Regions from separate parts of the Ensifer sp. LC384 genome, predicted to be linked through region 2. Evidence: riboswitches for the same ligand, from Rfam matches in the RefSeq annotation. Region 2 holds a riboswitch; each other region holds the start of a gene.

Region 1 (7,214 bases), on a different contig from region 2:
CGTCGGTGCCGCGCAGACGGATGCGATCGAGCAGTTGCGCGATGTCGTACGGGCGCATGGTTTCGGCGAAGTGGAAACGGCAACGGAAGGTTGTCGGCATGAAGGTCGGCGCCTCGGCTTCGAATGCCTGCCTAACCGCCTCGGTGAAGCGTTCCGGCGCCTCCATCACGATGTCGATCGCGCGCTTCTGGCCCTGAACGTCCAATCCGGATTGCTGCTTCTCCAACTCTCGGATGGCGGCTCGCACCCGCGCTTCGGTCTGCCGGCGTACGCCAGGACGACCATTCAAGACGCGATCGACGGTCGCGGTGCTGAGCCCCGCTTGAAAGGCGATGTCCTTGACCAGAAACGGATGAGCCAACGACGATCCCTCCTGATGGTTTTTTGATGGATTTCTGCTCTATATCACGATTTTGCGGCGCCTATAGTCGGGACATCGAAAGTTTCTGAGGAGGAGCGGGATGAAGACCGACAACAATGCGCGCCAGCGCCTCGGCCGCGTGTGGCTGAGTGAGGATGCCTGCGACATCGAAGCGTTCCGGGCCGAAGTGGAGCGCCGGACAAACCTTGCGGACTATCCGCACGCGCTCGCCTGCGAGAAGAATGTGCTGATCTATGACAGCGCCAGGCTGGTTGCTGCCTGCGCCACGGCCGAGGGACGCCGCGCCGCCTTGGCCGAGATCTGCGAGGCGCTTGCGACCGGGCCCGGCGTCGCGGTGTTCAAGCGCGCTTACGCAGACACGACGGTCATCGATGCCGCCAGCGGTATTTTCGGCGCCATTATCGATGAGCAACACCGCACCAACAGCGGCGGCGGCGATCACTTCGCCAAGCCCGGTGCCAACGACCGCATCTGGAACTCGCTCGAAAAGCACTGCCTGAAAAGCCCTGAGAGCTTCGCCGCATATTACGCCAACGCCATTATAGCGCTCGTCAGCGAAGCCTGGCTTGGTCCGAACTATCAGATGACGGCACAGGTCAATCGCGTCAATCCAGGCGGCGCATCGCAGTCGGCCCATCGCGACTACCATCTGGGCTTCCAGACCTCTGATGTCATCGAGCAGTATCCGGCGCATGTGCACCGGCTATCGCCGGTGCTGACGTTACAAGGGGCGGTTGCCCATTGCGACATGCCGCTTGAGAGCGGCCCGACGCTTTTCCTTCCCTATAGCCAGACCTATGTGCCCGGCTATCTCGCGCTGAAGCGCCCGGAGTTCCGTGCCTATTTCGATGAGCATCACGTGCAGTTGCCGCTGGAAAAGGGCGATGTCGTCTTTTTCAACCCGGCGCTGTTCCATGCGGCCGGCAGCAACCGTTCGACCGATATCAAGCGCGTTGCCAACCTGCTTCAGGTGTCGTCGGCCTTCGGGCGGGCGATGGAGACTGTCGATCGCGTCAAGATGAGCGCGGCGCTCTACCCGGCGCTTGCGGCCCTGATGGCATCGGGCACGCTTTCGGCCAGTGAGGCGGCCAATGCGATTGCGTCCTGTGCCGAGGGCTATTCCTTCCCGACCAATCTCGATCGCGATCCGCCGCTGGGCGGCCTGGCGCCGAAAACCCAGGCGCAACTGATGCATGAGGCGCTTGCGGGCAAGTGGAGCGATGCGGATTTCCGAAGCGCGCTTGACGAGCAGGCACAGCGCAAACTGAGCTGAAGGACAGGCATAGATATCTCAGGTCCCCGGCGCTCTGCGGCGGGGGCCGTTTTCCCGTTTCGATGAGACATTCACTCCTGGGAGGACTTTCATGACCGAGCAATATGGCCGTCTCGACGGCAAGATCGCCATCGTCACCGGTGGTACGCAGGGGCTGGGCGCAACGATCGCCAGCCTGTTTGCGGAACGTGGCGCGCGAGGCGTCGTCATCTGCGGACGCAACGCGGCCAAGGGCGAAGCGAAGGCCGAGCAGATCCGCAAGGCAACCGGCGCGCAGGTGCATTACGTCGAGGCCGACCTAGAAAAGGTCGAGGATGCCCGCAAGGTCGTCAGTGCCTGCGACGCGACATTCGGGCGTGTCGATGCCCTGGTCAACGCGGCGGCGATTACCGATCGCGGTACCATTCTCGACACCAGCCCCGAGCTGTTCGACCGAATGTTCGCCATCAATGTCCGTGCGCCCTTCTTCCTGATGCAGGAGGCGGTCAAGGTTATGCGCCGCGAGGGCACGCAGGGAACGATCGTCAACATCGGTTCGATGTCGGCGATGGCCGGGCAGCCGTTCATCGCCGCCTATTGCTCGTCGAAGGGCGCCCTGGAGACTCTGACCAAGAACACCGCCTATGCGCTGCTGCGCAACCGCATTCGCGTCAACGGCCTCAATATCGGCTGGATGGCTTCCGAGGGCGAAGACCGCATCCAGCGCGAGTTTCACGGGGCGGCTGCCGACTGGCTCGAAAAGGCCGCCGCCAGCCAGCCCTTCGGCCGCCTCGTCGACCCAAAAGAGGTCGCGCGTGCCTGTGCTTATCTGTCGTCGGATGAATCCGGACTGATGACGGGTTCGGTCATCTGCTTCGATCAGTCGGTCTGGGGCGGCTATGACGGCTCGCCGCATCCGGTCGCGCCGCTCTGACAGCGAGCGGCACGGGCGGCGGGTCGCAAACATCGGTCGCTGCCGATTGACCTTGGGACTGCCGGGGCCGCCATCTCGGGTTTGCTTGTCTTTCCATTCCGCCTGTGTCCATATGGCACCGTCAGGTGCCCGCGATGCGGGAGAATCGGGAATCCGGTGTCACTCCGGAACGTGCCCAACGCTGTGACGGGGACGGCTGCCTCTAGGGATTTTGAGCTTACTCAAGGTCTTGCCACTGGATCCTCATGTGATCTGGGAAGGTGAGGCGGCCGGTTGATCCGAAGTCAGAAGACCGGCCTGGCAAGATGGACCGATATCCGCGCGGACGGCGGAAGGTTGTGCATTGTTGGGGATCGAACGATGCGGACTGACGCGAATGGCGGCCTTGCAGCCGCCGAGGCCTTTTCACCCGACGAGCGTGAAGCCGTCTATAGGGCGATCGAGACGCGCCGGGATGTCCGGGACCAGTTCTTGGCCGAGCCTTTGCCCGACGATGTGGTGATGCGCCTGCTGAATGCCGCGCACCGCGCGCCGTCGGTGGGTTTCATGCAGCCATGGAATTTTGTCGTCGTGCGCCGGGCAGAGACCCGCGAGCGAGTATGGCAGGCCTTTTCGCGCGCCAACGATGAAGCTGCACTGATGTTTGACGGTGATCGCCAAGCGAAATACCGCTCGCTGAAACTGGAGGGGATCCGCAAGGCACCGCTCAGCATCTGCGTCACCTGCGACCGCACGCGCGGCGGGGCGGTCGTTCTTGGGCGCACCCACAATCCGCAGATGGATGTTTATTCCACCGTCTGTGCCGTGCAAAATCTGTGGCTCGCCGCGCGCGCCGAAGGCGTCGGCGTCGGCTGGGTCAGCATCTTTCACGAAAGTGAGATCAAGGCGATACTCGGCATTCCCGATCACATCGAGATTGTCGCCTGGCTTTGCCTTGGCTTCGTCGACCACCTCTACCAGGAGCCTGAACTTGCGGTGAAGGGTTGGCGCCAGCGGCTGCCGCTGGAGGAACTGGTATTCGAGGAAGGTTGGGGAACGCGACGCGGTGCGGAGTCCGGCACGCTGATCAGTTGTTCTGGACCGGCTGGTAGCCCGGACCCTTCGGATGGCGTAGATCGATCGACGTTTCCTCCTGGGGAAGGAACGTCGGGCCGATGATCCGCACCTTGCTCTTGGCGGGATCGTAGGGGCGCTCTTCCGTAGCCGCTTTGGCGGCAGCGGCTGCCGCTTCCTTCTTGCCTTCGATGACCATGATCGACGATTCGCTGCTGCCGGTATTGCCGCCGCCAGCCTTGGGCGTTGTGGCCGCCGTCTTTGGAATTCGGCAGCTGCAAACTCCGGGCTTGCCGACGCCACGCGTGCGATAGGCGAAAGCGTTCGGCAGTTCCGTATAGGGGCGCCCCGTCGAGGCGGAGACCATCTGGTCGCTCTCTTCGGTTGCAAGCTCGTGGAAGAAGAGTTCAGTTTCCGCGTCCGGGCAACGGGCGCGGCAGGCCTGCTCGTCGCGGGCGAAATCCGCCGGGCTCGCCTCGGACGAGATCGGGAAGAAGGCGCCGTCACAGGTGCGTACGCACATGGTGCGAAGCGTGCCGGAATAGACGCCGCTTTCCGGCGGGTAGGTGCCTGCTTCGTGGTCCCGTAGCATCGGGCCGTAGGATTCGTCCGGCGGCAGATCGCGCAGGATGTTGCGATGCGTTTCCGGCTCATCCGGGTCGGCGCTGGCGAACTCCTCGCGATCGCCGTAACAACCGTTGATTTCGAGCGCGGCCAGGATGCGTCGTCGCGTATCGTCGCCATCGCCTGACATGAGCTGCTGGCGCTCTGACTTGAGGATGCGCAGATTGTCTTCCATCTCGGCGATCAGGCTGTTGATGTCGGCGCAGATATTCGGGTCGCCGCCGTTGAAGACGACGACGCTGCCCGTGCCGCAGCCGGCGCGTCGGCGGTCGTTGCGCGCCCGGCGCAACTCGATGTTCTGCCTGGAAATCGCGCTCGCATAGTCGCGCGTGTCGGCCGTTGTCGCGATGGCGGCGGGGAATTCGGCAAGCCGGGTGTTCAGGCGGTCGCATACGCTGGAGGCCAGCGCCTGATCGGCCAGAACCAGAAGCAACGGCAGGCTCGCCGCCGCAAGGGTTTTGATGTTCCGGAACAAGGCGAACGTCTCTTCCTGCAACCGCACGGGCGCCACCCTTGTTGTGCGGGATCGGTCGCCGCCGGCAATTCCTGTTTCCGCCCTATCATAAGGCTTGTCGCCGCCGGTGCAACGACAAGCCTCGCATTGCGTTAACAGCTCCGTCCGATGGGAGGAACGGACGGTGCTGATCCGAGATCAGGCGGCGCGCGCCGTTTCCAGCGACATCGGCCGTTCGAGAACCGTACCGTCGATCGCTGCTACTGCCTTCATGGTACTGAGCAGCGACGGCGTCACCTCCCAGGCGACTGCCACGGCATAGACTGAGCCGATCCGGTGCGGGTCGGCGATACGCTCGCCGGGGCAACCCATGCGGCGGAACATCCGCTCGAGGAAGACGTCGGTCACCGTCACGATATGGCTGATACCGGACGCAAGTCCGAGTTCACCGACACCACACATCAGTTCTGCGGCGGCCACGGTCACCTGGTTCGAGGCGCGGTCCTGGGAGATCCCCGGGTCGATGCAGAAGCGGCTCGATTCCCAGATCGAGGCGCTGCGGATCTGCGGGTTGTCACCAAGCAGGATTGGAAACGTATCGTCCAGCATGTTGGGGCCGAGCGTCGGCAGCAATCTCAGCGATCCGCGCAGCTTTCCCGTCTCCGGCGAATAGGACAGCACATAGAGCGGATTCGACTTGTCATAATTGTCGATCTCCCATTCCCCATCGGTCTGCACGTCCCATTTCAGGAAATCGTGGAAGACGCGCTTGCGCAGCTTGAACATCTCGTCGATGGCCTGTGGGTGCTGTCCGCGTGTCCTGCCGTTGAGGATCCTGATCATCGTTTTCTCCATCCTTGTTTTGGGGGATGGCGCGATGCTGTCAGTCCTGCGGCAGTGACGAAACTGTCGGTAGTGACAGTTCCTGAAACGGCTTTTTCCCTCTAAATTTCGATGGGTTTTCAGATGGGCGAAGGAGGAGCGTCTTGGAGCGGGATCAAACCGTTGGGATCAGCGCATGGCGAACGGCCTGCGCCACGGCCTGCGTGTTGGAAACGACGTTGAGCTTTCGGCGGGCGTTGGTCATGAAGAAACGCACGGTGCGTTCGGAAATGCCGAGAATAGTGGCAATCTCCCAGTAGCTTTTACCGGCCGCCGACCAGGTCAAAACCTCGGTTTCACGGCCTGTCAGGCGCATTTCGCGCGTGTTCAGCCCCCCGGTCATGGCTGCATTCTCAAGCATGCCGGCGTGAAACAGGTTGGCGGCGAGCTGGAAGTCGCGCAGGTGGTTGCGCCGATAGATCGACCACTCTGCGGCCGACATGTTGACGTTTATGGCAAGCAACGCCATGCGGCCGGCCGGCGAGGGCAGCGGCAGGGCGACACCTTCACTGGAAAGCCCGATCTCTTCGGCCGTCTTGAACAATGGCTCGCATTCGGGAAAGCGATGGCGCGCCGTTGTCCATTCCACGGGCCTGACGCCGCCGAGCGCCAGCTTGAGGATGGGGTCGATACGGTAGAGCCCCCGCGTCAGATAAAGCTCGGCCGCGTAGGCACCGAAGGTGTGGTGCAACCGGCAGATCTTGAGCTCGTCTGGGTAGGGCTCGGCTTCAAGATAAAGGAGATGAGCGATGCGAAAGGTACGGCGCATCAACGTAAAGAAATGGGCCGGCTCGATACAGCCTCCGCATTCCAGGATTTCCAGCATGTCGAGGACAGCCTGTTGTTCAGTCATGCCACAACACCGATTCTTGCCCTGAAACCCCACAATGGTTGGGGGTTCACCTTTTGTCCAGAAGCAGCAGCCGTATTTGCTGTGGATTGTCGATCCCTGCAAACAATGGTTGTTGCCAGCGATCGCCAGAGCAACACAGGGCCGCCGGATGCAGCGGCCCTGTAAACGAGGGCGCCGTTAGCCCGGATGGCTGGCCTCGACGACGGCGAGTGCCGCCATGTTGACGACGCCGCGCGAGGTTACCGAAGGCGACAGGATGTGCGCCGGCAGCGCCGATCCAAGCAGGATCGGGCCGACATGCAGGCTGTCCGTCATCGTCTTGACGACGCCAAGCGTGATGTTGGCGGCATCCAGGTTAGGGAAGACCAGCAGGTTGGCTTCGCCCGACAGCGTGCTGTTGGGCATGACGCGCTGGCGCAGCACTTCGGAGATGGCGGAATCACCGTGCATTTCGCCATCGACTTCCAGGTCGGGTGCGAGTTCGCGCACAAGCTGCAGCGCCTGGCGCATCTTGGTAGCACTTTCGGAATCGCGCGAGCCGAAGTTCGAGTGCGAGACCAGAGCGGCGTGCGGCGTAATCCCGAAGCGCCGAATCTCCTGTGCCGCCATGACGGTGGTCTGGGCGATCTCTTCAGCGCTCGGGCAATAGCTGACATAGGTGTCGGTGAAGAACGTGGCGCCGCGCTGCGAGATCAGCAGACTGAGCGCGGAGAAGTCGAGTACGCCTTCGCGCTTGCCGATGATCTGCGAGACGTCGCGCAGGTGCTTGCTATAGCGTCC
Region 2 (7,214 bases):
CGGCGGGTTGCTGCACAGTCGGTGCCGGCTGCGCCTTGCCATCGGCGGCCGGCTGCGCGTTCTGGGCAGGCTGGGCGCCGCCCTGGGCAGGCTGAGCGCCGTTCTGTGCCGGCTGGTTACTGGTCTGGTCAGGGGCCTGAGCGGGCGTCTGGGCAGGTTGCGTCGTCGTCTGCGCCGGCTGGGCGGTTTGCGCCACGACGGCGCCGGCACCGGCCAGCGACAGCAGGCAGACAGAAACAGCGAGCAACTTTCCCACGAAATGCAATTTCAAACCCCTCGAAAGCCCGAACTTCGCCCGGTACGGAATCGCCCGGACAATCGTCACAATGCGGTTTGAATACGAAAGACGGCGGAAAGATGCAAAGGCATGGGAAATCATGCCTTCGCCGCCGCTCAAACCGTCAGAATCCCGCGCCCGGCTGCGCCAGGTAGGCCAGTTCCGCCGCCGTCGACGTCCGCCCGATGAAGGCGTTGCGATGCGGGAAGCGGCCGAATTTCTCGATCACCTCGCGGTGCCGGATCGCATAGTCGATATACATGGGATCGCCGAGCTCGGTGAAGAGCTTCAGCGCCATGGTCTGATCCGTCAGGTTCTCCGAATGCTCGAAGGGCATGTAGAAGAACGCCCGCCACTCCGGCCGGACCGCCATGTCGGCGCCGGCGCCGACGGCGAGCTTGGCCTCCCTCAACGCCAGACCGTCGGTCGCAAAGGCGAGCGGCGTGGCGCGATACATGTTGCGCGGCAGTTGATCGAGAAGCACGATCGCGGCCAGCCGGTTCTCCGGCGTCGCCCGCCAGACGTCGCCGATCTCCCTCGCAAGCGCGAGGTGCGACGACTGGAAGCGCTGGAAGCAATGTTCATCGAGCTCGCGCGTCGGCTTGAACCAATGGTCGAGCGACAGTTCCTCGAACCAGAATTTCAGCACTTCATCCGGGGTACAGGCCTCAGCTTGATAGGTCATTCGCTCCTCATGTCGCGCTGCGGGTCGATCGGCTCTACAGCGCCGCGCGTCAAACATGGCGCGCAAAGGACGCTGTAACGCTTTAAACTTGCTGCATAATTTTATCCCTAAATCGGATCCGATTTAAGGAATTATGCAGTAGAGATAGGCGGCAATCGCACCGTGTCCATGCCGATGGCTTACGCGCGCCGCTTCAGAATGGCAATAAAGGCGATGCCGCCGACAAGCCCGGTCACGACGCCGATCGGCATGTCCTCGGGCGCCATGACGACGCGGGCGAAGAGATCGGCCGAGATCAGCACCAGCGCACCGACGAAGGCGGAAAGCGGAATGACCCGGACATTGTCGCTGCCGGCAAACAGCCGCACGAAATGCGGCACCATCAGGCCGACAAAGCCGATCGCGCCGGAAAACGCGACCATGACCCCGGTCAGAAGCGCGGTGACGACGAAGAGCAGAAGGCGAAACCGGCGAACGGGAATGCCGAGCGTCGTTGCCGTCTCGTCGCCCATGGCAAGCGCATTGATCTCGCGCGCCCTCAGCACGAGATAGCTAAGGCAGGCCGTCAGCACGACGGCGGGATAGATGAGGTGCGGCCATTGCGCAAGGCCGAGCCCGCCGAGCATCCAGAAGATCACCGTGTGCACCGCCCTCGGGTCCCCGAGGAAAATCATCAGGTTGCCGATCGACGTCAAGGTGAAGGCGACGGCGACGCCGGAAAGCACCAGCCTGTCTGCATTGGTGCCGAGAACGCGCGTGACGAGCGCCACAAGCGCGGTCGCGACCAGCGCGCCGGCAAAGGCAAACAGCGGCACCGTGGCAGGGCCGAGGATGAGGCCGGTGTGCAGGAGCGCGATGATCGCGCCGAGCGCGCCGCCGGAGGAAACACCGAGCAGGTGCGGGTCGGCAAGCGGATTGCGGGTGACCGCCTGCAGCACGGCGCCGGTCAGTGCCAGCCCCGCCCCGACAAGCCCGGCAAGCACGACCCGCGGCAGACGCACGTCCCAGACGATGCTTTCGCGGCCGGCCGACCAGACGACGTCAACGCTGCCGGGCGAAAGTTTTGAAGCGATGATCGACCAGACGGTCGAGACCGGGATCGGCGCCGACCCCAATGAGACTGCGGCAGTGATCGTCAGGCACAACAACAGCAGCGCCGCGAGAAAGGCGGTGGTGATCTTCACAGTCCGTCCATGGTGAGTTTTCGATGAGAATAGGAGAAGCGCGCCGGTCGGCGCGCGTCCGGCTGGTCGCTCAGCTTACATCGCCTGCCCGTGAAAGGCCTCGGCAAGCCGCGCAATGGCGTCGATGTTGCGCGGCCCCGGCGTCGCCTCGACATAGTCGAGCACGACGAAGCGGTCGTTCTTGACGGCATCGATGTTCCTAAAGGCGGGATTGCTCTTCATGAAGGCGATCTTCTGCTCGGCGGTCACCTCGCCATAGTTGACGATCACCACCACCTCGGGGTTCTTGTCGATCACCGGCTCCCAGGAAATCTCGGTCCAGCTTTTCTCCACGTCGTCCATGACGTTGACGCCGCCAGCCGCCTCGATCATCGCCGTCGGGATGCCGAAACGGCCCGATGTAAACGGCTTCTCCTCACCGGAATCATAGACGAAGACGCGCGTCGGACGCTCGATGACACCAATGCCGGTGACGATCCTGTCGAGATCGGCGCGATAGCCGTCGACAAGCGCCTGGGCCCGATCCTCGACACCGAAGATGCGGCCGAGATTGAGGAGATCGACGAACATGTCGTCCATCGTCGGCTTGCCCTTGGCCATGACGTGGATGCAGGATTCGGTCAGCTCATAGACGTTGATCTTGAAGGGTTCGAGCGTTTCCGGCGTCACCTCGCCGCCGACCTTCATGCCGTAGTTCCAGCCGGCAAAGTAGAAATCGGCGTCGGCATTGAGCAGCACCTCCTTGGTCGGGTATTTCTCCGAAAGCTCCGGCAGGGCCTTGACGCCTTCGCGCAGCTTTTCGTCCAGCGTCTTCCAGCCGGAAACGCCGGTATAGCCGACCATGCGATCCTGCAGCTTCAGGGCCAGCATCATTTCGGTGAGATTGACGTCGTTGGAGACGGCCCGCTTGGGGGCGGCATCGAAGGTCACCTCGCGGTTGCAGCTCTTGACGGTGACGGGAAAGGCAAGCGCCGGCGTCGCGGCAAGCGTCAGGAGCAGAAGGGCGGAGCTGGCGAATAAGGTCTTCATGATGACATCGATCCCTGTCGAGCGAGTGAAAAGGAAAAGCGCGCGCCGCTGGTAACGGCGTTGCTGTGGGCAGTGGCAGTAACGCCGAAGGCGGCGGAAAGCGCCTGCGGGTTGAGCACGTCTTCGGGCGGGCCGAAGGCCGTCATGCGGCCCTCCGTCAGGATCGCCACGTCGGTGGCAAATTCGGCGGCCAGGTTGATGTCGTGCAGCGTGGTGACGATCGTCAGCTGCAGCGTCTGCAACAGGTCGAGAATTTCGAGCTGGTGGCGGATGTCGAGATGGTTGGTCGGCTCGTCCAGGATGATGATGCGCGGCTGCTGGGCGAGCGCCCGGGCGATCAGCACCCGCTGCTTCTCGCCGCCCGAAAGCGTGGAGAATTGCCGTCCGGCAAGGTGGGTGAGATCGAGATGCTCGAGCGCATGTGCCACCGTCTCGCGATCCTTCGCTGTCCAACCGCTCATGCCTTCACGCCGGGGAATGCGCCCCATCATCACCACGTCGCGCACGCTGAAGGGAAAATCGCTCGGCATCTCCTGCAGCACGACGGCAATGATCTTGGCCGCCTCGCGCGCCGTCATCGCCCAGATGTCGACGCCATCGACCTCGATCGTGCCCGCTATCGGCTGGGCCGAGCGATAGAGGCAGCGCAGCAGCGACGTCTTGCCGGCACCGTTCGGGCCGAGGATGGCAAGGCGGCTGCCGGGCGCAATGGCAAAGTCGACCTCGCGGACCAGCCGCAGCTCCGGGCGCGGGCCCCAATCCAAGGCGCGGACCCGAAGGCCGGCCCCTGTCGCGGCGCAGCTCATCGGTTCATCCCTCTCCGCGCCATCATTGGAAATGCCCGCCGATGTCTTCGGAGACCAGCAGCGCTGCCGGAATGCGCGCCAGCGTCTTGCCGTTGAGCCCGCGCGGCCGCTCGGCCGCCCGCGTCATGCCGTCGCCTCGCCCGGCATAGGTCGTGGCGAAGGAAACGAGATCGTCGATATCCTCCTCGGGCGCGATATCGCCGAAAAGGTAGGTCGCCTTTCCCGTTGCCTGGAAGGCGATGGTGCAAGGCCTTGTGCAGGCGGCCATGCAGACCGTTCCAGCGATGGAAAAATCCTGGTCGAGCGGCTCGCCGAGCGCCGCAATGCTGCGGTTCAGCCGCTGGATCAGATCCGCGCCCGGCCGGCAGGGGCCGCCGGTGAAACGGCAATCGGTGCAGACCGTTATCTTGTGCTGTCGGGATGCCGGATTGGCCATATCTCTTCTCCGCCGGATTGGTCCGGAGAGAATGTGGCAAAGCGGTCTGATGACGGATGGCCGTCGCGCAAAAACCAGTTCTTTTCCATCGGAACACCCCGTCCGTTGTGGTTGATCGGTTCGATGGCAGGTCTCCTGGCTCGCGGGTCGCCGCGCATCCACGTCTTCCCGGCTGATCGCCAGTGACATGGTGTGAATGCGCTTTCCGCTCACAGTTGCGGGGGCAGCCACGGTTTCGGCCCCATTCGGGTCGTCCGTTCCGTGTTCCCTTTTCAGCCGCTTCCGCATTGTCGCGGTCGCAGCACCATCAAAGCCTTCGTCGCACACTTCGGCGGAGGTGACAACCGCCGGAACGGATCGGCCAAGGCATATCAACATGCGGCATATCTTCATGTGCATTTAGTTATGTAATATCATAACATAACGCAAGCCGAAAATGAGCTTGCCGAGCACCGACCTTTAGGAGCCCATCATAGTGCACCGAAGAACCACGGAAGCCTGCGGCCGGTTTCCAATGACCGCAAGCGACAGCCCGTAACGTCATCCGTTACTGTTACGTACTTGAAGACAAGCACAATCAGTGATGTGCTTTCAAAATAAGTGATTGCGTCCTTCAGTAAGGCAATCCACGCCGGCATTGTCTCCATTTCGCTCGTCGACGACAGCAGTTCTCGCGCGACGCAGTATCCAACCTGTCCGTGTAAATCCCGGATGCGAGTAGTGGTAACCAAGCTTTCTGAAAGGGATGACGGTGAACCCAATAGATTTTTTCGTTGAGACGCTTCGAAACTATCCTCCCGTGGCCGTCTTTCTTGCCCTCGGCATTGGTTTCCTGATCGGTCCGATCAAGGTCGCCGGGTTCAACCTTGGAAATGTCACCGCCACGCTTCTGGCGGGTGTCGTCATCGGGCAATTGGGGATCCAGGTTTCCGGCGACCTGAAGTCGACGCTGTTCCTTCTGTTCCTGTTTGCCGTCGGCTACGGCGTCGGCCCCCAATTCGTTCGCGGCCTGAGCACGGACGGCCCCAAGCAGATCCTCTTCGCCCTATCGGTATTGGTGCTGTGCCTGATCGTCCCGTATCTGTGCGCGCTCATCGCCGGGCTGCCGCTCGGCTATGGCGCCGGCATGTATGCAGGCTCTCAGACGATTTCGGCGGCCATCGGCGTTGCCAGCGATCAGATCAACGCGATGGGCTTAAGCGCCGAACAAGCCAAGACCTACACCGATCAGATCCCGATTGCCTATGCGGTGACCTATATCTGGGGCACCATCGGCTCGGCGATCATCCTGGCGCAGCTCGGCCCCAAGCTTCTCGGCATCGATCTTCCTGCCGCCTGCAAGGAATATGAGGCGAAGCTCGGCGGCGGATCCGAGAGCGGCGAACCCGGGATCACGCGCGCCTACCACGATTTCAGCCTCAGGGCCTATCGCGTCGACGAGGCGAGCGGGCTCACCGGAACGCCGGTCAAGAACCTGCTTCCCGGCATCCGCGTCTTCGTCGAACGGTTGCGGCGCGGCGGCCAGATCATCGAAGCGGACGGCAACACCGTGCTGCAGCCCGGCGACGTTGTCGCCTTTTCCGGCAGACGCGCCCTGCTCGTCGAGAACCTGGATACCAAGCTGCTTGAGGTCGAGGACAAGGAACTGCTGAACGCCGAAGCCGAGGTCGTGGACGTCTACGTGACCAGCAAGGCGCTCGCCGGCAGGACGCTCGCCGACGTCAGCACCGAAGATTGGGCGCGCGGCGTCTATGCCCGCAAGATCATGCGCTCGCTGGTCGAGATCCCGGTCCTGCCCGGCACGACCGTCGAACGCGGCGATATCGTCACCCTCGGCGGCGCCAGGAGACACGTCGAAGCCGCGATCAAGGCACTCGGCTTTGCCGATCGCCCGGTCGAAACGACCGACATTGCCTTCCTCGGCTGGGGGCTTTTCATCGGCGCCATGATCGGCGCCCTGACGCTGACGATCGGCGGCATACCGATCGGCATGTCCACCTCGGGCGGCGCGCTTCTCGCCGGCCTTGTGCTCGGATGGCTTCGCACCACCTACCCTGCCTTCGGCCGAATCCCGTCTCCGGCGCTCTGGCTGTTGAACACTCTGGGCTTGAACATCTTCATTGCCGTCGTGGGCATCGGCGCCGGCCCGGGCTTTGTCGCGGGACTGCAGGAGGTCGGCATTTCCCTGCTCCTGTGGGGCATCGTGTCGACGTCCGTGCCGATGATCGCTTCGGTCCTAATCGGCCACTACGTCTTCCGCTTTCATCCCGCGATCCTGTTTGGCGCCTGCGCCGGAGTGCGCACGACAACGGCGGCACTGGGCATGATTCAGGAAGCGGCCAAGAGCAAGGTTCCGGCGCTGGGATACGGCATGCCCTATGCCATCGGCAATACACTTTTGACCATTTTCGGTCTCGTCATCGTCATCCTGCTGGCACCCTCCGGCGGGCCGTAAACTAAGAGCATCGTTCCGAGAAACAGGGAACATCCTTTATTGGGAGTGTGGTTCATGTTGGACAGAAAATTCTACGACAGTATCTCCGATCTCAGCCCGTTCGAGATCAAGGACGAACTGATCAAGCTCGCCAAGGTGAGCGCTCAAAAATCCACCAAGGCATTCCTGAACGCCGGCCGCGGCAATCCGAACTGGACGGCGACGCGGGCGCGCGAAGCCTTCTTCCTGCTCGGCCAGTTCGCGCTGACCGAGGCGAAACGGGCCTATTACGACCCCAAGGCGGGCGTGGCAGGCATGCCGCCGCAGGACGGTGCCCATGCGCGGTTCCAGAAGTGGATCAAG
Region 3 (7,214 bases), on a different contig from region 2:
TGATTTCCCCTGAGATACCCGGCCTCGTCTGGGCTTACCGCTTTCTGCCGGGCGAAAGCCGATGCCAGCGCATCGCCAACGATGCCTCGATCGACGGCCTGCTCAAGGGCGACGGCTGGATCTGGCTGCATCTGGCACTTTCGGACGCCCGCACGCCGGCGCTCATCGAGCGGATCGGCAACCTGCCGCCAACCGCCGTAACGACGCTGACCAGCCACGACACCCAGGCCGCCATCACCGTTTCCGATGACATCGTGCACGGAACGCTGGTCGATTTCGAACGCACCTTCGATGCGGTGACGAAGACGATCGGCTGGCTGCATTTTGCCGTCAGCGACAGGGTGATCATCACCACCCGGCTGCATCCGCTGCGCAGCATCGACCGGGTGAAGGCCGCGGTCGAAAAGAGCACCAAATGCGCCCGGCCGATAGACCTCTTCGAGATGCTCGTCGTCGAGTTCCAGCGGACGCTGATCTCGCTGGTGCTCGAACTGACCGAAGAACTGAACGTCATCGAAGATCATGTCTATGGCGAGGCCGGTCACCGGCAGCAGCCGGGCCTTGCGCCCTTGCGCCGGACGGTGGTTCGCCTTCACCGGCATCTGCGCACGATCCTTGCTTTGCTTCGCCGCGCCGGCGCTTCGGAGGAGGACGAGGTGCCGCCCGGTTTCATCGACGTCACCGAGCGCCTCTCCGATCGGCTCGAGGCCGTCGACCGCGACGTCTTCGCGCTCCAGGAGCGCGCCAGGTTGCTGCACGAGGAGATCGACAGCAAGATTTCGTCCGAAACCAACCGGCACCTCTACATTCTGTCGCTGATGACGGCCTTCCTGCTGCCGCCGACGCTGGTCACCGGTTTCTTCGGCATGAATACAGGTGCCCTTCCCTTCGCCGATGGCAGCGGCACGCTGTATGCGGCGCTGTTCATCGCGCTTTCCATAGGCCTTGCCTGGTGGATCCTCAGGCGGATCGGCATTTTGTAGCCGCAACCCGATATGACAAAGGCCGGGGTTACGCCCCGGCCTTCTGCAACGTCCCGCCTTAGCTATAGGGCGAGTAGCACTGCCGGCGCGGGGCGCCATAGGGCTGGTAGGTGTTGTCGTAAGCCCTGTACGAGCGATAGCGGTCGTAGCACCACTGAACATGGCGATTGGGGTAATTTGTCGGCGGTCTAGCGATCGCGCCGCCGATGATCACGCCGGCTCCGAAAGCAGCCATCGGATACCACCAGCCATTGTAGTAGCGATAGCCCGGGCGGCGATAGTTGTAGCCGCGATAGCCATTGTAATAGTAATATCCGCCGCGACGCTCCATGCCGGGACGACGATACTGAATCTCAGTGGCATCCGTCTGCCGCTCAACACGTGGCGGCGTCGGCATGAAGGCCTGCGACGGTGCGGCCGAGGTCACCAAGACCGCAACGGCGATCACTGCGGAGAACCACTTGCCTGTCATTGTCTTCATCAAATCCTCCATAAAGGGCTCCATGCGTCGCTCCTGACGCGTGCGGATCGGCATGACAACTCCACTTTTGCGCGATTTCATCCCCGTGTCGATACCGATCCGGGGACATTCCTCAGCCGTGCCCCAACTGGTAAAAACCGAAATCGCCTCACAACGCATAAGTGACGGGTTTTGTTCCATGTTCGGCATCCGGGCCAACCCTTGCGCCCGCGCCGGCGCACGCTTGAGCCAAGACGCGATCGAGCGCATGGAAGCTGTAAAAAAGTGGCGCATCGACCGGCCAAATGCGCCGACAAGCCTCCGAAAGAAGCTCCTGATATACAGCCGTAGGTCTGTATACATTCGCGCCCGTCTCAAGCACAGTCGCCATGGGGACTGGGATTTACGATCAATTAACTGTCAATTAACTGTAGTGTCGGCAATCTCATTGAATGGCTAAGCGGTATATCTCCACCTTAAGGATGATTCTGCGCCTCGCGACCCTTCTGGGTCTGGCTTTCGCGGCGGCGAATGCACGCGCCGGCGAGCTGGAGCCCTGGAAATCGAAATCAAACGCCATCATCGTCGATGCCTATGAGATGAACAGCATCGACTGGGAGGTAATGCTGGCGGACAAGCGCATCTCCGGCTTCATCGCCAAGGCCTCCGACGGCTTGCCGGAAAGCTTCTCGTGCACCGGCGACCATGGCGGCGACACGGTCGCCCACTGCAAGACGATGTGGCGAAAGTACGCGGTCAGCCGCGAGCTCTACCAGACACGGCGGATGCTTGCCCGCTCCCATGGCCTGCTGTGGGGCGCCTATCATCTCGCCCGCCCGGGCAATCCGGTCGATCAGGCCAATCACTTTCTCGACTATGCCGATCCGCGCGACGACGAGTTGATGGTGCTCGACCTCGAGGGTATCGATCGCGAAAAATACATGTCGCTCGAAGATGCAGCGATCTTTGCCGGACACATCAAGACCCGCACCGGCCGCTACCCGATGCTTTACACCAACCACGTCACGGCGAAGTACATCGCGGCAAACCGCTCCAAGCATCGCCTGCTGTCGCGGCTTCCGCTCTGGTATGCCCGCTACAAGCCGGATATCCGTCAGGTTTTCCCGATGGGCAACTGGAACAGCTATGCGCTGTGGCAGTTCTCGTCGGGGATCAATTGCGGCAAACGCCGCTGTCCCTACCGCGTGCCCGGCACGCTCGACGACATCGACGTCAATGTCGCGGCGATGAACAGGACCGCGTTGCGATCGATCTGGGCCGGTGGGACGTTGCTGCCCGAAAAGCCAATGCCGTTGATTTTCGTAGCCATGGCCGATGAGGGGGCCGGCACATCCAGCGCTGCCGAGGCAGCGGCTACAATCGAAAGCCAACCCTTGCTCGTCAGCCGTGCCCAAGCTGTGAGCGCAGCCGGTGAAGGCGTCGACATGATGGCGACCGGATCGATCGATTTCGGCCGACACGACCGCGCGGTGCGGCTGGCGGCCAGCCGCTGATGGGCCGGCCGCGGGGAATACGCCCCCCGCGACCGTCACCACTGTCAGGCTTCGATCTGCACGTCTCCGAGCGGCCGGGAGCAGCAGGCAAGGATGTAGCCCTCGTCGATTTCGTCGTCGAGAATGCCGCCATTGTGGTTCATCTCGACCTCGCCGGCGACCTTCATCACCCGGCAGGTTCCGCAGATGCCGCCTTCGCAGGCCGCACCGATCCTGACGCCATTGGCCCGCGCCGCCTGCAGGATGGTCTGGCCGGGCCTGGCCTCGATCTCCTTGCCGCTCATGGTGAAGACCACCTTGGCACCTTGCGCGTCGGCGTCGGCTGCCGCCCCTGCCCTGACTGCGATCTCCTCGGCTGCCGGTGCTGCGGCCGGCTGGAAGCTTTCCTCGTGGTAGCGGCTCATGTCGAAGCCGGCCGCCTTCAAGAGCTCGCGCACGCCGCGCATGAACGGTTCCGGACCGCAGCAGAAAACCGTACGCTCCATGAAATCGGGCGCAAGCAGCGGCAGCTTGGCGCCGTCGATGCGACCGCGCAGCCCGTGCCATCCGTGCCGGGCCTCATGCCCCTCGACCACAAATCCGAGGTTCAGGCCGGACATCTGGCGCGCCAGCACTTCGAGCTCCGAGCGAAACAGAAGATCGTCCGGCCGTCGGGCGCAGGAAATGAAGGTGACGTCGGTCTCGGGAATGCAGTCCGCCATCCACCGCGTCATCGACATCATCGGCGTGACGCCGGAACCCGCCGATATGAAGAGATATTTTTCGCCGGGATGCCGCACGAAGCTGAAATCGCCGAGCGGGCCGAAGGCTTTCAGCCGCATGCCGGGCTTCAGATGATCAAACATCCAGCGCGTGCCGATGCTGTCAGCCTGTGCCTTGACGGTGACAGCGATCGACAGCGGCCGGGAGGGCGTCGACGACAGGGTGTAGGTCCGCATCACCGGATCGTCGCCAGCGACCGGTAGTTCGAGCGTGACGAACTGCCCGGGCAGATAGCGGAACCAGGCCGGCTTCTCGGGCCGGAAGGTAAAGGTCATCACATCGGCGGTCTCGACGACCGCCGATGTGCATTCGAGCATATGCTGCCTGTCGATCCAGACATGAAGCTCATCGAAGTGATGAAACGAGGATGCCATCTGCATGTCAGGCGACCCGGAAGAGCGGTGCAGCGGCGCCCTGCAGGCGCTGTTCCATGAACTTGCAGTACCACTCGACGAACTGCATCACGCCGCCTTCGTGATCGGGCGAATAGGGGCCGGGCTGGTAGGCCGGAGAACGGATGCCGAAGGCGTTCTCCTCGACGATCTGCCGGTCCTGGTCGTTGGTCTCGGTCCAGACATGCGTCAGTTCCTCGAGATTGTAGTCGACACCTTCGACGGCGTCCTTGTTGACCAGCCACTTCGTCGTCACCTGCGTCAGCTCGGGCCCGAGCGGCAGGACGCGGAAGGTAATGGCATGGTCGGCCAGCACATGGTTCCAGGTCGACGGATAATGGAAGAGCAGGAGCGTGCCGATATGCTTCTGGCTGACGTCTGCAGACAGCTGCCGCCGCACGGCGCGGGCACCGGACAGGGTGTAGCTCTCGGCATCATCGATCAAGGGCATGCGCGCCGAGCGGAACTGGCCGGTATCCGACATGCGGAACTCGCTCGGCAGACCGGCCGCTTCGCACTTCGCCCAGTGCGCGGCAATGACCGGATCATCCTTGGCGCCCTGCACACCGGTCGCCGTCGGCGCTTCAGGATAGGTGCGGCAGAGTTCGGGATGATTTGCGGCGCAATGGTAGCACTCGCGGTTGTTTTCCCAGACGAGCTTCCAGTTGCCCTTCTCGATGATCGTGCTTTCGAAGGCGACCTTGGTTTCGCCGAGACGATGCGGGGCGAGATAGGGCGCGACCATGTCGCGGAACGGGGCGAAATCCATCGGCTGTTCGGACAGATTGATGAAGATGTAGCCGCCGACCGTCTCGCAGTGGATCGGCTTCAGGCCGTGGGCGGCCTTGTCGAAATCCTCACCCATCTGACGGGCGAAGAGCAGCGTACCATCAAGCTCGTAGGTCCACTGGTGATAGGGACAGACGAGCTTGGCCGAGGAGCCCTTGTGCTGCGAGCAGACGCGAGAGCCGCGATGGCGGCAGGAGTTGTGCAAAGCGCGGATCGTACCCTGCCGGTCACGGACGATAACGACGGGATAGTCGCCGACCTGGACGGTGAAATAGTTGCCGGCGCGTGGGATCTCGCAGTCATGGCCGATGAACAGCCAGTCCTTGTACCAGATGCTTTCGAGATCCTGCCTGTAGTAGTCGGGGTCTATGTAGAAGGCCCGGTCGAGGCTGTAGCCGTCGCGTCGACCCTTCAGCTTGCGGAGCATATCGCCCTTGATGTCCATGTCCTGTCCTCGTTCGCCTTGTTTCGGAGAGGCAGGACTGGAACCCGCGCAGGCGCATTGCCTGTGCGATCACGGCTCCGATCCGGCTGCCCGCCGCAACCCGTTACGGTCTATTCGCGTCAAGGCTGGTTTCCGGGCTCAGGAGCCGTCCGCAAGGACCAGCCCGGCGCCTTCCCGGACGATACCGTCCAGTGGCTTTGTGCCGAGGCTTTCGCTCCACCACCGTTGCGGGGGCAGCGCCGGGATTTGACCGGCTTCCCAATTCTCCGCCCTCCCTAAAAGGCGGCACCTTGAGTAGGGATATCTAATCGCGGAGCCCGCCGTCGCAACTGCCGATTAACGACATCCGATTCCAGAAAGACGACACCGCCCATCGAGTGTCCGAAACGCCTCATGCTTGATCATTTTTCATTGTAAACAATGGGATAGATCAAGGATTGGGCAATTGTCGCTTTTTCCGGCAAGGCTTGCGTGAAAGCGCGTGACCTTCGCCAGTTTGCGACATGCCTTCTCGTTTCGCTGAGGCGGATCCCCGCACGTGCGTGAAATCTTCCATTAACCATAATGCATTAGCGTCGCCTGACGGAGAAACCGGCCGAACCGGCAAACAGCGCATTGAAGTTCATGGCAAAGCTCAAATACTACGACGCCGCAGCCGAGAAGCTGCCCACGATCGCTCCGAAAGTGGCGGCCCATACGGAATTCCTGCGCACCGGCCGGATCGATCGACGCCAATGGTCGCAGCGCGAACGGCGTTATCTGAGCTATGACGAGGTTGCCGAGCGCACCGGCCACAAGCTGACGACCGCTGGCGAAACGACGCACAAGCGGATCAACGGCTTCCATACCTCGATCCAGTTTCCGAAGATGATCTTCCACCGCACGCTCGCCGGCCGGCCGCATCTGGGATATTGCCACGTGACGGCGGCCAGGACGCATCTCGCCCAATCCAAGGACGTCACCTGGTCGTTCTATTTTGCCAACTTCTTCTGCGACCTCGGCGACGAAAAACACTTCTTCGAACGCATCCAGACCGGCTATTCCCGGATGTATTTCGCCGTCGCCATTGAACCCGATGCGCAGGAGGGTCAGATGACCATCAATCGCAGCGTCCGCGACAACGGGTTGATCTTTCGCACCGACGACCCGAAGGTTGCGCTCAAGAATGTCCTGATGCTTGGCGCACGCGACGAGGCACTGAGGCGCATCATCCGCAGTCTTTGAACAGCCGACCCGCATCCCTTGAAGAAAATCGTTCTGTTTTCGACGTGGCTCCTTTAAGGAAGCCTCGGAAAGGGAAACGGAAGCGACATGGCCGAAATCATCGATACACGGACCGAGCCGGAACGGGCGATCGAGCGTGCCTGCACCGTGCTTGCCGAAGGCCAGCCCGTCGCTATCCCCACCGAGACGGTCTACGGCCTGGCAGCGGATGCCACCAATCCGGATGCGATCAGCCGCATCTATGAAATGAAAGGGCGTCCGCGCTTCAACCCGCTGATATCGCACGTGTCCGATATTGCGATGGCCGAAGCCCATGTGACATTCGACCCATTGTCCCGGCGCCTGGCCGAAGCCTTCTGGCCTGGACCGCTGACATTGATCCTGCCCCAGCGCGCTGCAAGCTCCGTGCATGCGCTCGCCTCGGCCGGCCTCGACACGCTCGGCATCCGCATGCCGGACGGTTTCTCCCGTCGGGTGATCGCCCGTTTCGGCCGCCCGCTCGCGGCCCCCAGTGCCAATACCTCGGGCAAGATCAGCCCGACCAGTGCTGCCCATGTTGACGCCGATCTCGGCCCACGCCTCAAGCTCATTCTCGACGCCGGCTCGGCGGAGATCGGCCTTGAATCGACGATCATCAAGGTTGAG
Region 4 (7,214 bases), on a different contig from region 2:
GCACCGATGTCGGCTTGAGACCGTACCGAGGGAAGCTCTCCGGCCACGGCGGCCAGCAGCGCATTCGACGCAGCGGCCTCGGCAATGATCCAGTCGCGAAACGCCTGGATCTTCTTCTGTCGCCGATGGCTTTGCGGATAGACCAGCCAATAGGCACGGCCATCCCTGACCACATGGTTGAACGGCCGGACGAGTTTTCCGCTGCGGAGCTCCTCGATCAGAAAGGTCGAGACCGCCATGGCAATGCCATGGTCGTGCAATGTCGTCGCCACATCCATCGCCTGGACGTCGAAGATCAGTTCGGTGCCGTTGCTTGCCGGCGGCTCCACGCCGGTTTCGGTCATCCAGCGCCGCCACCAGCTGGCGTTGCCGAAGCGCCTCACCCTGAGAACGTCGGAGGGATCCTTCAGCTGATGCTTTTCCAGGAACGTCGGCGTGCAGACGGGCATGTATTCGATCGGGAAAAGAGGAAACACGTCATTGCCCGACCAGTCACCGTTGCCGCTGCGCACCACGAGATCGATCGCATCGCGCTTGAAGTCGATCAGCTCCGTGGACATGTGCACGCGAATGCTGATGTTTGGATGGGCTGTCTGAAACGAGGCGAGCCTGGAACCAAGCCAACTTGAGACGACGGTCGGAAGCACCGAGATGTGCAGGTGATGTTCGGTCTTGTCGGCAATCTCGGAGAAGGCCGTACCCAACAGGTCGAGCGCCTCGGTCACCTTCGGCGCAAGCTGCCGTCCGGCAGCCGTCAACCGCACTTCCCGCGGCAGACGGACAAAGAGCGGCGTGCCGGTGCGATCCTCCAGCAGGCGGATCTGGTAGCTGACGGCGGCTTGCGTCATGCCGAGCTCCTGCGCCGCGCGGGTGAAACTCAGGTGCCTGGCTGCGGCCTCAAAGGCGCGCACCGCACTCATGGGGGGAATCTTGCTCATGCGCTGAGATAAGCATTCTTTATGGCAGCATGCGAGAAATCGCTTTGCGCGAAACCATCAAAATCTTCAATTTTCTCGCGAACAAATCACCGCAGAAATGAAGGGGTTAGCAATGCTTAGCGCACTGCGATTGATCATCCGCCATGTCCTGAGCGCGGCCAGGAATGCTGCCGACGCCACGACAACCATCGATGCATTCAGCGAGTTCCAGCTGAGAGATATCGGTCTCACGCGCGACAATGAGGGTATCCGGGCACGTGCCGGCGACATTGCCGTTCCCTGGCAGCGCGCACCGGGTTCTGATCCGGGCAGCGCGTCCTCGTCTCGCGGACCAGATCACGACGTCGCGCCGCATCCCGCCGCCTCAAGCCTCGCAGGCTTACGGGAGAAGCAAAATACAGACATAAGCACTTCCTTGTGCGATTGATCTTGCCGCTTTTGCGGCGGCACTGTCGAAGACGATTATGCCTGCAACCTATTTCGGCCCAATCGGCGACAACATACCGACGGCGCGGCCGGCCGCCTGGCTGCATGTCGATCTGGTGCGGGCGCCGTCGTTTACTCGCCGTTATCCACACCCGAGAAAATATTGTCCACGCTGACGGACTGCTGCGGCATCGAACCTATTGACGCGATTTTCACAACATATACTATATCTAGTGTTCGAGGTTCTTCCGATTCGCAAGGATTGGGAGCGAAGATGGGAATACGGTGCGTCGTAGCGATCTCGCTTGGCTAAGCCGTGGCTGCCCCCGCAACTGTAAACGGCGAGCGACTGTCCAGCATTCGGCCACTGAAGCATGAAGCTTCGGGAAGGCCAGGACAGAAGCACCGACCCGTGAGCCAGGAGACCTGCCTCGATCGATAAACGTCCACGGGCGGGGTGTCCGGAGGGGTCAGAGGTGTAATTGAGGCAGGATGAACCCTGCCTGATTGTCTCGACGTCTCCCCGGAAGCGCCGTCTTCAACTTCGGGGTGACGTCATGTCCGCGTCATCGAATTCCTGTCATTCGCCAATGAAGAGGCGCGGGAACCCGCGCATCTGACAAAGAACTGCGCTGCTCGTTTCGATCCGAGCAGGCCGCAATCATGCCAGCCCCAGCATTTCGCCGGATCGCTTCTGCGTATCCGCATGCCTTTTCATGCCCAGCTCCAGCCGACCAAACGAGGAAGAAATGAACGTCACCGTCTACAGCAAGCCCGCCTGCGTCCAGTGCACCGCAACCTATCGCGCGCTTGACCGTCAGGGCGTCAACTACGAGGTGATCGACATCTCGATCGATGAGGACGCGCTCGAGACGGTCAAGGGCCTTGGCTACATGCAGCTTCCCGTCGTCGTCGCCGGTCCGGACCATTGGGCCGGCTTCCGCCCCGACAAGATCAGCACGCTTTCCTAAAGCGAGGCGCGTCGCGATGGGGCTGATCGTCTATTTTTCCAGCCGTTCGGAAAACACCCATCGCTTCGTCGGCAAGCTTGGCCTGCGTGCCAGACGCATTCCCGTCAGCACGGCCAATGCGCCGCTCGACGTCAGGGAATCCTATGTGCTCGTCGTGCCGACCTATTGCGGCGACGACGGCAGGGGGGCCGTGCCCAAACAGGTGATCCGCTTCCTCAACGATGCGGACAATCGCTCCCACATCCGCGGCGTGATTGCCGCGGGCAACTGCAATTTCGGCGCGACCTACGGGATCGCCGGCGACGTGATCGCGGCCAAGTGCCAGGTGCCCTATCTCTACCGGTTCGAACTCTTGGGCACCGATGAGGACGTCGCCAATGTCAAAAACGGGATGGAACGATTTTGGACGTCTCAACACTCGAACGCCCCTTGAAGGCGACGGAAGCGGCGCTCGATTACCACGCGCTGAACGCGATGCTGAACCTCTACGACGAGGACGGCAGGATACAGCTCGACAAGGACCGGCTGGCGGCAAAGCAGTACTTCCTGCAGCACGTCAACCAGAACACCGTGTTCTTCCATAACCTGCGCGAAAAACTCGACTACCTCGTGGTCGAAGGCTACTACGAGCAGGAGGTTCTCGATCAGTATTCGTTCAACTTCGTGCGCGACCTGTTCGATCACGCCTATGCCAGGAAGTTCCGTTTCCCGACCTTCCTCGGCGCCTTCAAATATTACACCAGCTACACGCTGAAGACCTTCGACGGAAAGCGCTATCTCGAGCGCTACGAAGACCGCATCTGCATGGTGGCGCTGACGCTGGCGCGTGGCGACGAGGCCTTAGCGCGCGACATGGTCGACGAGATCATTTCCGGCCGCTTCCAGCCGGCGACCCCGACCTTCCTCAATGCCGGCAAGAAGCAGCGCGGCGAGCTCGTCTCCTGCTTTCTGCTGAGGGTCGAGGACAACATGGAGTCGATCGCGCGCGGCATCAATTCGGCGCTGCAGCTGTCGAAGCGCGGCGGCGGCGTGGCGCTGTCGCTCACCAACATCCGCGAGGCGGGTGCGCCGATCAAGCAGATCGAGAACCAGTCGTCGGGCATCATTCCAGTGATGAAGCTGCTGGAGGATAGTTTCTCCTATGCCAACCAGCTCGGCGCCCGCCAGGGAGCGGGTGCCGTCTACCTCAACGCCCACCACCCCGACATCATGCGCTTCCTCGACACCAAGCGGGAGAATGCCGACGAAAAGATCCGCATCAAGACGCTGTCGCTCGGCGTCGTCGTTCCCGATATCACCTTCGAACTCGCCAGGAACAACGGGGATATGTACCTGTTCTCGCCCTATGACGTGGAGCGCGTCTATGGCGTTGCCTTCACCGACATCTCGGTCACCGAAAAATACCGGGAAATGGTCGCCGACAGCCGCATCCGCAAGAGGAAGATCAGGGCACGCGAGTTCTTCCAGGTGCTGGCCGAGATCCAGTTCGAGTCGGGCTATCCCTACATCATGTTCGAAGACACGGTGAACCGCGCCAACCCGATCGCCGGCCGCATCACCATGAGCAACCTGTGCTCGGAAATCCTGCAGGTCAGCGAAGCCAGCACCTACAACGACGACCTGTCCTACAAGCACATAGGCAAGGACATTTCCTGCAACCTCGGCTCGCTGAACATCGCCGCGGCGATGGACAGCGCCGATTTCGGCAAGACGATCGAGACCTCGATCCGCGCGCTGACGGCGGTGTCCGACATGAGCCACATCGCCGCGGTCCCCTCTATCGAGAAGGGCAATGACGACAGCCACGCGATCGGCCTCGGCCAGATGAACCTGCATGGCTATCTCGCCCGGGAACGTATCTTCTACGGCTCGGAAGAAGGCATCGATTTCACCAATATCTACTTCTACACTGTGACCTACCACGCGCTGCGCGCTTCGAACCGCATCGCGATCGAACGCGGCGAGAGCTTCAAGGGCTTTGAAAACTCGAAATATGCTTCTGGCGAATATTTCGACAAGTACACCGAACAGGAATGGAAGCCGGCAACCGAGCGGGTGCGCGAACTGTTTGAAACCGCCGGTGTCCACATTCCGACGCAGGAGGACTGGCTGGAACTCAAGCAGGCCGTGACGACCTCGGGCCTCTATAATCAGAACCTTCAGGCCGTGCCGCCGACCGGCTCGATCTCCTACATCAACCACTCGACATCCTCGATCCATCCGATCGTCTCGAAGATCGAGATCCGCAAGGAAGGCAAGATCGGCCGCGTCTATTACCCGGCCCCTTATCTCACCAACGACAACCTCGAATATTACCAGGACGCCTACGAGATCGGCCCTGACAAGATCATCGACACCTATGCCGCCGCGACCCAGCACGTCGACCAGGGCCTGTCGCTGACCCTGTTCTTCCGCAATACGGCCACGACCCGCGACATCAACCGCGCGCAGATCAACGCGTGGAAAAAGGGCATCAAGACCATCTACTACGTCCGCCTCCGCCAGATGGCGCTCTCCGGCACCGAGGTGCAGGGCTGCGTCTCGTGCACGCTCTGACATCCGGGAAAACGATAATGAACGTTCAACTCAAGGCGAAAGCCGCCAAACGCCCGGGCCTGGTCCGTGCCATCAACTGGAACCGGATCGAAGACGACAAGGATCTCGAGGTCTGGAACCGCCTCACCGGCAATTTCTGGCTGCCGGAGAAAGTGCCGCTCTCCAACGACATTCCGTCCTGGGAGACCCTCAAGGCGGAAGAGCAGAAGCTGACGATCCGTGTGTTCACCGGTTTGACGCTGCTCGACACCATCCAGAACGCCGTTGGCGCGGTGAAGCTGATGGACGATGCGTCAACGCCGCATGAGGAAGCGGTGCTTTCCAACATTTCCTTCATGGAGGCCGTGCACGCGCGCTCCTATTCCTCGATCTTCTCGACATTGTGCCTGACGCCGGATGTCGACGACGCCTATCGCTGGTCGGAAGAAAACGAATTCCTGCAGCGCAAATCGGCATTGATCCTGGACCAGTACGCCTCGGCGGATCCGCTCAAGAAGAAAGTCGCAAGCGTTTTCCTGGAGAGCTTCCTGTTCTATTCCGGTTTCTATCTGCCGATGTACTGGTCGAGCCGCGCCAAGCTGACCAACACCGCTGACATGATCCGCCTCATCATCCGCGACGAAGCGGTGCATGGCTACTACATCGGCTACAAGTTCCAACGGGGTCTTGAGAAACTGAGTGACGCTCAGAAGCAGGAGATCAAGGATTTCGCCTTCGAACTGCTGCTGGAGCTTTACGACAACGAGACCCGCTATACCGAGGCACTCTACGACAGCGTCGGCCTGACCGAGGACGTGAAGAAGTTTCTGCACTACAACGCCAACAAGGCGCTGATGAACCTCGGCTACGAGGCACTGTTCCCGGCGGACGCCTGCAAGGTCAATCCGGCGATCCTGTCGGCGCTGTCGCCGAACGCCGACGAGAACCACGACTTCTTCTCCGGCTCCGGCTCCTCCTATGTCATCGGCAAGGCGGTCGCGACCGAGGACGAAGACTGGGACTTCTAGATCGGCCGATCACTTTGCTGCCCTGAGGATGTGCCGCCGGCGCCATGCCGGCCGCACCATTGACTGCCGGGCCGCCTTCGACTAGAGAGCGCGCCAATCCGTATTGCCGCGGCTGCTGAACCCAAGGCAACGGAGAAATAAGCAATGTCCACCCGACATAACCCTATCGTCCGGAACGACGTCGTTTCCGGGCATGCGATCAGGTCCGTCGTCGCGATCGACGAACCTGAACACCAACGCGCGCGCGCACTCGGCGATCTCGCCTCGGCACTTCCATCACCGGAGGCTCTGGCGATCCATGATGCCGTGGCGGGACGCATCGTCACGACCCCAGACTTCCACCCGGGAAAACCGGTGCCGGTCGGACTTGTCGCCGACATCGAGAATGCCGTCATTCCGCATCTGATCGGCAACGATATCGGCTGCGGCATGCGCATGATCGTGCTCGACGACATCACCGAGGACGACCTCCGACCGGATCTGGAAAAGCACCTGCGGCATGTGTTCTTCCAGGGTGGGCGCGATATTGCCCTCACCGGCAGAGATCGTCACGCGGCGCTCAGGGACGGCGTGCCGGGCCTGCTCGAAAACCTGGCGGGCAAGCGGCAAGGCCTGCTCGCTCGCCTTGACCTGGCAGCCGCCTGGGCCGATGTCGTGCGCACATCGGATGATGGCTGCTTCCGCTCGGACGCCATCGACCCGGACTTTGCCGACTATGCCGCATCAGATGACCGGCACCGGCATGACGCCATCCTCGGCACCATCGGCGGCGGCAATCACTTTGTCGAATTCGGCGTAGTCGAGCGCATCGTCGATGGCGGTTTTGCCCGCGCCGCCGGGCTGAAGGCCAGGAGTGTGGTTATCGTCGTGCATTCCGGCTCGCTCGACTTCGGCCAGCGGATTGGGACGGCCGCGAGGGAGCGGGCGCGGCAGTGCCGCACGACTGCGCGTGACGACGGCATCATCTCCAGGACCCGCCACGCCGACCTCTACCGACGGTATCTGAACGGCCATGCCAATGCTGCGAACGCCGCCTTCGTCAATCGCTTCCTGATTGGCCTGGTGGCCGTGGAAGCCCTGTCGCGGACCCTCGACCGGCAGGTCGGACACCGGCTCGTTTACGACGCGCCGCACAACACCGTGTGGGACACCGGCAAAACCATTCGGCACCGCAAGGGCGCCTGTCCGGCGCGCGGCCCGGGCGCGCTTAAGGGATCGCCCTACGAATGGACAGGCGAACCGGTTATCCTCCCCGGTTCCATGGGTGATGGCACCTGGTTGCTGCGCGGGCTGGGCGCGGCGGAAGGCATGGAGTC

Evidence for each region. A riboswitch is a leader RNA that binds a small molecule or an ion and turns the genes downstream of it on or off. The one in region 2 is predicted to bind cobalamin.
Region 1: linked by a shared signal. The riboswitch ahead of bluB (5,6-dimethylbenzimidazole synthase) and the one ahead of BC363_RS11655 (DUF1636 domain-containing protein) in region 2 are both predicted to bind cobalamin.
Region 3: linked by a shared signal. The riboswitch ahead of BC363_RS29535 (aromatic ring-hydroxylating dioxygenase subunit alpha) and the one ahead of BC363_RS11655 (DUF1636 domain-containing protein) in region 2 are both predicted to bind cobalamin.
Region 4: linked by a shared signal. The riboswitch ahead of nrdH (glutaredoxin-like protein NrdH) and the one ahead of BC363_RS11655 (DUF1636 domain-containing protein) in region 2 are both predicted to bind cobalamin.

Annotation. Positions count from the first base shown of each region.
Region 1 is NZ_MBST01000045.1:123,181-130,394, forward strand. Features, by position in the region: gene BC363_RS25845 (LacI family DNA-binding transcriptional regulator) at 1-361, opposite strand, end outside; gene BC363_RS25850 (phytanoyl-CoA dioxygenase family protein) at 462-1,655, shown strand; gene BC363_RS25855 (SDR family oxidoreductase) at 1,747-2,568, shown strand; cobalamin riboswitch at 2,675-2,884, shown strand; gene bluB (5,6-dimethylbenzimidazole synthase) at 2,929-3,726, shown strand; gene BC363_RS25865 (DUF2865 domain-containing protein) at 3,635-4,720, opposite strand; gene BC363_RS25870 (acyl-homoserine-lactone synthase) at 4,898-5,542, opposite strand; gene BC363_RS25875 (LuxR family transcriptional regulator) at 5,697-6,434, opposite strand; gene BC363_RS25880 (NADP-dependent malic enzyme) at 6,612-7,214, opposite strand, start outside.
Region 2 is NZ_MBST01000011.1:97,683-104,896, forward strand. Features, by position in the region: gene BC363_RS11630 (mechanosensitive ion channel family protein) at 1-265, opposite strand, end outside; gene BC363_RS11635 (DUF924 family protein) at 402-962, opposite strand; gene BC363_RS11640 (iron ABC transporter permease) at 1,142-2,146, opposite strand; gene BC363_RS11645 (ABC transporter substrate-binding protein) at 2,222-3,175, opposite strand; gene BC363_RS11650 (ABC transporter ATP-binding protein) at 3,172-3,981, opposite strand; gene BC363_RS11655 (DUF1636 domain-containing protein) at 4,004-4,417, opposite strand; cobalamin riboswitch at 4,525-4,741, opposite strand; gene aspT (aspartate-alanine antiporter) at 5,163-6,872, shown strand; gene BC363_RS11665 (bifunctional aspartate transaminase/aspartate 4-decarboxylase) at 6,927-7,214, shown strand, end outside.
Region 3 is NZ_MBST01000067.1:57,517-64,730, forward strand. Features, by position in the region: gene BC363_RS29515 (transporter) at 1-983, shown strand, start outside; gene BC363_RS29520 (BA14K family protein) at 1,042-1,455, opposite strand; gene BC363_RS29525 (GH25 family lysozyme) at 1,896-2,957, shown strand; gene BC363_RS29530 (hybrid-cluster NAD(P)-dependent oxidoreductase) at 3,002-4,099, opposite strand; gene BC363_RS29535 (aromatic ring-hydroxylating dioxygenase subunit alpha) at 4,101-5,345, opposite strand; cobalamin riboswitch at 5,451-5,653, opposite strand; gene BC363_RS29540 (DUF6656 family protein) at 5,970-6,569, shown strand; gene BC363_RS29545 (L-threonylcarbamoyladenylate synthase) at 6,657-7,214, shown strand, end outside.
Region 4 is NZ_MBST01000002.1:179,295-186,508, reverse strand. Features, by position in the region: gene BC363_RS04055 (LysR substrate-binding domain-containing protein) at 1-920, opposite strand, end outside; gene BC363_RS04060 (aspartate/glutamate racemase family protein) at 1-18, shown strand, start outside; cobalamin riboswitch at 1,588-1,813, shown strand; gene nrdH (glutaredoxin-like protein NrdH) at 2,114-2,335, shown strand; gene nrdI (class Ib ribonucleoside-diphosphate reductase assembly flavoprotein NrdI) at 2,352-2,768, shown strand; gene nrdE (class 1b ribonucleoside-diphosphate reductase subunit alpha) at 2,738-4,891, shown strand; gene nrdF (class 1b ribonucleoside-diphosphate reductase subunit beta) at 4,909-5,898, shown strand; gene BC363_RS04025 (RtcB family protein) at 6,043-7,214, shown strand, end outside.